3 regions of the Paenibacillus sp. 01T431 genome follow, and region 3 is predicted to be linked to each of the others. Evidence: riboswitches for the same ligand, from Rfam matches in the RefSeq annotation. Region 3 holds a riboswitch; each other region holds the start of a gene.
The links. Region 3 has a riboswitch for ZMP and ZTP ahead of AC1DM9_RS22795 (IMP cyclohydrolase). Riboswitches for the same ligand answer to the same signal wherever they lie in the genome.
Positions count from the first base shown of each region.

Region 1: another riboswitch for ZMP and ZTP. It lies ahead of AC1DM9_RS01395 (bifunctional 5,10-methylenetetrahydrofolate dehydrogenase/5,10-methenyltetrahydrofolate cyclohydrolase); the one in region 3 lies ahead of AC1DM9_RS22795 (IMP cyclohydrolase).
Region 2: another riboswitch for ZMP and ZTP. It lies ahead of rpiB (ribose 5-phosphate isomerase B); the one in region 3 lies ahead of AC1DM9_RS22795 (IMP cyclohydrolase).

Region 1 is NZ_JBFTPT010000001.1:315,782-318,048, forward strand. It holds gene AC1DM9_RS01390 (sugar-binding transcriptional regulator) at 1-231, shown strand, start outside; gene AC1DM9_RS01395 (bifunctional 5,10-methylenetetrahydrofolate dehydrogenase/5,10-methenyltetrahydrofolate cyclohydrolase) at 309-1,154, opposite strand; ZMP/ZTP riboswitch at 1,220-1,298, opposite strand; gene AC1DM9_RS01400 (ABC transporter ATP-binding protein) at 1,480-2,267, shown strand, end outside.
Region 2 is NZ_JBFTPT010000010.1:139,851-142,117, forward strand. It holds gene AC1DM9_RS19310 (manganese efflux pump MntP) at 1-209, shown strand, start outside; gene AC1DM9_RS19315 (low molecular weight protein arginine phosphatase) at 352-930, shown strand; ZMP/ZTP riboswitch at 1,014-1,094, shown strand; gene rpiB (ribose 5-phosphate isomerase B) at 1,193-1,651, shown strand; gene AC1DM9_RS19325 (TIGR01440 family protein) at 1,668-2,267, shown strand, end outside.
Region 3 is NZ_JBFTPT010000013.1:57,258-59,524, forward strand. It holds gene AC1DM9_RS22790 (S-layer homology domain-containing protein) at 1-1,006, shown strand, start outside; ZMP/ZTP riboswitch at 1,236-1,315, shown strand; gene AC1DM9_RS22795 (IMP cyclohydrolase) at 1,375-2,088, shown strand.

The DNA.
Region 1 (2,267 bases), on a different contig from region 3:
GATATATGCTCACGCTATATCGATATTACAGGCAATATTTGTTCAACACTCATGAACCAGCGCACGATTGGAATCAGTCTCGATGAACTGAAACGCAAGGACCAGTCGATACTTGTGGCAGGCGGAGCGAAGAAGGTAGATGGCATTTATGGCGCGCTGCGCGGCGGCTACACGAATGTACTCATTACCGATCAGTTTACAGCGAGGTATTTATTAGAACGGGATGTGTAGACATCCCATAGAACAAACGAGGGGATCTTAGCTGCAAAGCGGCAAATAAGATCCCCTCGTTTTTCTTCCTATATCTCTTATTGAAGTGCAAATCGCTCAGCGGAGTCAACCGTATGCTTCAGAAGCGTGGCGATCGTAACAGGACCTACGCCTGCAGGCACAGGGGTGATCGCACTTGCTTTTGCTAGGCATGCCTCGTAGTCAACGTCCCCAATATTCCCTTTGTTGTACCCTGCATCAAGTACTACAGCGCCATCGCGAATCCATTCGCCTTGAATAAAGCTTGGTTTGCCGACTGCAGCAACGACGATATCGGCAAGACGCAATAGCTCCGCTAAATTTTCTGTTTTGGAATGACAGGTTGTTACGGTTGCATTGCGGTTCAGCAGCATCTGAGAAACGGGTTTGCCTAGAATCGGGCTTCGTCCAACGACGACGGCATGTTTGCCTTCGACCTTGATTTCATAGTAATCAAGAATAGCCATAATAGCAGCAGGGGTACATGACGGATACTGGGCATAACCAAATGCATTTTGAGCAAAACCTAACGCGGTTACACCATCAACATCCTTATGGATACTAATCGCTTCAAAGGCAGCACGCTCATCAATTTGATGCGGTACAGGGTGCTGCAAGAGGATGCCGTGAATAAGCGGGTCTTCATTAAGCTGCAAAATAACGTCAATTAAATCATCCGTTGAAATGTTTTTGTTCAAATGAATACGTTTGGAATCAATGCCAAGCCGCTTGCATGCATTGCCCTTCATTCGAACGTAGGTTTCAGACGCAGGGTCATCGCCCACCAGTATCGTCGCTAAGCATGGAATGATTCCCCGCTTGCTAAGAATCTCAACTCTTTCTTTCAGCTGCTCTTTAATCGCATCGGCCACAATGGCTCCATCCAAAATCAGTTTCTCGGTCATCTTCTACCTCAGCCCCTTATAAATAAATGTTAAAAAAACATAAAAAGGCAAGGGGTATGTCCCCTTACCTTTGCCCAGGCGTACGGCTAATGATCTGTGCGCTTCCTCATGGTTGCCCATGTTCCGCCAGTTACGCACAGCTTTTAAATGGTATTTTGATTTTAACAGGTGGAAAGTTCAAAAGCGAGTCATTAACATTATTTTATGATTATTTAGGTGTAGAAACGAGAGGATGGATGCTATAATTACTTTATCAAGAGGGAGCGGGTCGCGCTGCCCTCTTTATTGCAGTTTGCGCAAAATGATGGGAGATTGAGGTGGTAAGTTGTTAAAGCTCACTAGATTTTTGAGGAAATATTGGCTGAGCGCTGTGCTGGCACCGCTGTTTATGCTGCTAGAGGTGGTCATGGATTTGCTGCAGCCGCGATTCATGGCGAGCATTGTGAATGAGGGCATTATAGCAGGTGATCTCACAGCAATCGCGAGCACCGCGCCCAAAATGCTGATCGCCGCATTGATCGGACTAATCGCAGGTGTCGGCTGCACGGTGTTCTCGACGATAGCATCGCAAAACTTTGGGGCTGATCTGAGGCAGGAGCTGTTTCAAAAAATACAGTCGCTGTCGCTTCGATCGCTTGACCGTTTTGGTTCAGGCTCCATCGTGACGAGACTGACGGGTGATGTCACACAAATTCAGAACTTAGTATTGCTGCTGCTCCGCGTATTTGCACGCAGTTCATTCATTATTATCGGCAGTCTGATCATGGCTTTTGTCATCAGCCCGCGCCTGTCTATTATTTTGCTCGCAATGATACCCTTATTAGCTCTCTTCCTCATCATTACAACTCGGATTACCGTCCCTTTGTTTTCAATGATGCAGCATCGGCTTGATCAAGTGAATACCGTGATGCAAGAAAACTTGTCTGGTATCCGCGTTGTGAAAGCATTTGTAAGGTCCGATTACGAGGAAGAACGTTTTAATGAAACGAACTCAAATCTACTGCATGCCAGTCTAAAAGCAGCTAAGATCGTTGCGCTTAATACGCCGCTTGTGTCGATCATTCTTAATTTTAGTATTGTAGCTGCATTATGGTATGGCGGAATGCTCTCTGA
Region 2 (2,267 bases), on a different contig from region 3:
TCAGTATCGACTCGTTCTCAGTAGGCATTACGCTTGGGATGTTCGCTGCAAACATGTTGATGACGGTTTTACTTATCGGTCTGCTCGGCGGGCTGATGTCGATATGTGGTTTAATGCTGGGGCGTAAAGTCAGCGGTCAGCTTGGCGAATATGGCGAGGCCATAGGCGGAGGAATTTTGTTCGTGTTCGGCATCTTGTTTATCTTTTAGAATATAAGTAAGAAAGCAGAACAATATTGCAGTCTTATTTTAAATTTCAAGTCAAAGCTGCTTTAGCATCTAAGGAACGCTGCAGGTGTTTTCGCTTAATCGTTGAACAGCTTGGAATAACGTGCAAAAAGGAGTTGGCAGTGTGAAACGTATTTTATTTGTATGTACAGGCAATACATGCCGCTCACCGATGGCAGAGGCTATGCTTCGCCGAATGGCTGCTCTGAGAGGGATCACCGTAGCCGTTCGCTCCGCAGGCATATCTACTATTGATGGACTGCCTGTGTCAGCTCATGCTGTGGAGACTCTTAGGCAGCGGGACATCGAGCATAAGAGCACGTCGCTGGCGCTGACGAGCGAGGCGGTTGGTTGGGCTGATATTATTTTGACAATGACGGTCAATCATAAGCGCGGTTTGCTGCAATGGCATCCCGAAGCGGTCGACAAAATCTATACGTTAAAGGAATATGCAAATCAAGACGCTCAAGTGCTCGCGGATATTGAGGAGCTGGAGCAGCTCTATACAGAGCTTCATATGAAGCAGGCGCTTGGCCAACAGCTGACGACTGGCGAGAGAAGACGATTGCTTGAGCTGGAGCGTCGCATACCGAGCTTTGACATCGTTGATCCTTTTGGAGGCTCGCTTGCTATATACAGCAGCAGTGCTAATGAAATAGAGGACGCGCTCGTCAAGCTGCTGGACAAGCTTGCCAAAAGATAAGTATTTAGGGTTGCAGAAGCCATTTTTGCTTCCATTCGATTGATTTTTGCAACTGTATAAGATATAATAAAATGACAATATACGGTTTCCGATGTAACTGGCGACGGAAGTGGGTAACCACGGTGGAGCATCGGAATATACGGCCGGTCGCCTGGGCAAAGAGCAGCATGCTAATAAGCATGTCTTGCTCTTTTTTCGTCTTTTTGGGCAAAAATAGGTATACTAGCACTGTGATGTTTCATTTCTAAGGAGGTCTTTTGCGTTGAAAATTGCTATTGGTGCTGACCATGCAGGTTATCGTTTGAAGGATGAAGTTGTACCGTTTCTTCAATCGCTTGGTCATGAAATTGAAGATCTTGGTTGCAACTGTGACCAATCCGTCGATTATCCGGACTATGCATTGCCCGTATGCGACCTTGTTACGAGCGGCAAAGCAGAGCGCGGTATACTCATTTGTGGAACAGGTATCGGCATGTCGATTGCGGCTAATAAAGTACGCGGCATCCGCTGTGCGCTTGTGAATGATATGTTATCAGCCAAAGCCACTCGGGAGCATAATGATACTAATGTTTTGGCGCTTGGGGAACGAGTGATCGGTCCTGGAGTGGCACTCGAAATTATTCGCATATGGCTTGAAACGCCGTTCTCAAATGGAGAACGTCATGTCGGTCGTGTTAGTAAAGTGAAACAAATTGAAGAACAGTACAGCAGCCAGTCCTAATTAGGGGGCATTCGCAATGAACGTAGACGAAAACGTACAGCTAGGAAGCATTGCAGAACAGGTTGAGCAAATTGTTCGGGAACTGGCAGCGGCAGGCAAGCTTGGTATGAGTCAGCTGCTAGTAATCGGTGTAAGTACTAGTGAGGTGCTTGGTCATCGCATCGGGACTTCGGGCACCATTGAAACGGCTGCACAAATTTACGCAGGCGTTGAAACGGTTCGCAGCGAAGTTGGCTTTATTCCCGTTTATCAATGCTGTGAGCATCTGAATCGCGCGCTTGTCATTGATCAAGCTTCCGCAGAACGATTGGGGCTTGATATTGTAGGTGCAGTGCCAGTGCCTAAAGCGGGCGGTTCCATGGCAGCCTATGCCTATCGTCAGCTGAAGGAGCCTTGTTTGGTGGAAACGGTGCAGGCGCATGCGGGCATCGATATAGGTGATACGTTTATCGGTATGCATTTGAAGCGGGTGGCTGTTCCCGTTCGTCCGACGATTCGTGAAATTGGCGGAGCGCATGTCACGATGGCTATCACAAGGCCAAAGTTAATAGGCGGCTCCCGAGCAGTATACGAGCTTAGCGAGAATCTAACGGTAGAGCAATCTGCTGGAACTTGC
Region 3 (2,267 bases):
CATTATGCGGTTAGCGTCGAAGGGCGTATTTACTGGCTATGAGGATGGTACATTTAAGCCTAATCAGAAAATCAACCGTATTGAAACGTTGACTGCTGCTGTCAGATTGATGGGTCTTCGCTCACAAGCGGAATCAGCAGATAAAATGAAAACGGACTTGCAATTTAATGACGGGGATAAAATCGCAAAAAAATACCCTTGGGCTGTTGGTTACGTTGCAGTAGCGCTGGAGAACGATCTATTCTCTGAGACTGAATCGGAAGTGAAACCGGAAGCAAACGCGACAAGACTATGGTCTACGATTCTTCTCGTAAAAGCGCTTAAACTGGAAGACGAAGCGAAGGCGCTCAATAATACGAAGCTTGACTTTAAGGATGCAAAAGAGATCCCTGCTGGATCTGTAGGTTATGTTGCTCTTGCTTTGAAGAAAGGCATTATTACCGGCTACAATGATAAGAATGGAAAAACGTTCCGTCCTAATCAACCAGTAACCCGTGCAGAGCTGGCAGCGCTTCTCGATCGTACAGATACGGAAATGCCTAATCATGATGCACAAGCCATTTTAGGCAAGCTAAAAGCAGCTCCTGCTGATGGCAAGTTGACGGTTGTTAAAGGAGATAACACGGAGGTTTCACTAGCATTAGACTCGAATGTGTTTATTTTCCGAGATGATAAAAAATCGCCAGTGAGCTCACTCCGAGCAGGTGATGAGGTACTCGTTCGTACGTATCTTAATCGTATCGTATTTATTGAAGTAACGAAGTCGGCTCCTGTTAGTACAGCTTTCTCGGAGAACGGAATTATTAATACATTAACGTTCAACAATCAGGCGAAATTGACGACGGTTTCTCTCATTACTCGATATGAAAACTCACAGGCAGTTGTCACAACATTCAGCATTGATCCAAGTGTAGTCATCACAGGTGACTCCTCGCAGCTGAAGGCTGGTCAATATGTACAAGTAAAAGGCGACAATGGTACAGTTAAATCAATTGAAGTGAAATAAGGTTTATATAAGTGAAGGGCTGTCCTGAAAGTAGATTTTTCTACTTTTGGAACAGCCCTTTTTTCATTGCTCAACAATCAAAAATATAGCTTGCGAATCCAGCAGCGCTTAGTTTTCTGCATAATAAGCACGATACAGTTCGTTAGAAAATATACGCGTTAACTTTCATAGTTAGTCTGTAATAGAGCTTGATTTCAATTGCGATATCGAACTATAATAAATGTAAATTTTAGGTGGGTGCAACTGGCGTAAACGTGGATGACCACGAGGGAGCACCTATTTCATATGTCGTGCGCCTGGGCAAAGTATTTGATCAATGATCAAATGCTTTTTTTATTTTCAGATAAAATAAAAAGGTTGAGGTGAGTATGTTGCAGTCCTATGAAGATCAGTTATTTAATAATCCGTATCCTGGTAGAACGATAATCATGGGGATGAGCCCGTCAGGAAAACATTTTGCTCAAGTGTATTGGATAATGGGCAGAAGCGTGAACAGTCGCAACCGAATCTTTGAGCGTAAGGAGCAGTTTGTAAAAAATAGAGCATATGATGCGGCAAAAATGGAAGACCCTTCATTGATTATTTATAATCCGATAAAGAGTATTAATGGGATGGACATCATTTCCAATGGAGATCAGACGGAAACCATCTATGAAGCTTATGGCAAAAAAGAAACGTTTGAAGATGCATTAAAAAGCAGAAAGTTTGAACCGGATGCTCCCCATTATACACCGCGTATTTCCGGTATTATTGATACTGAATCAGCTGTGTACAGCTTGTCCATTTTGAAAACAAGGCAAAACGATCCGTCATTTTGCATCCGTCATTTCTTTCATTACGACTCTTTTACAAAAGGGATAGGTCATTGCATTCACACTTATAAAGGTGAAGAAAATGGTATTTTGAGATCTTTTGAAGGTGAACCGCTGGAGGTTCCTTTATTTGATTCAATGGATGAAACGGCTCGATTTTACTGGAGCAGCATAAACGCAGATCATAAAATTTCATTGCTTGTGAAGTTTATTCATACCGATGATCGTAAGGTGGAATTTAAAATAATAAATAAAAATCAGACGTTTTAGTGTCTATATAATTAATTCCGACAAAAACGATGGGAAAAATTTAAATAATCGTTGACAGGGTCGTTTCTGAGGAATAATATAGGAATATATTCAAAGTGAGTTGAAAAACCATTTTGTAGGATGACAAAAGAAGATAATCTACTGGACCACCAGAGATTCAATAGGAGCGCAGTTCTGCG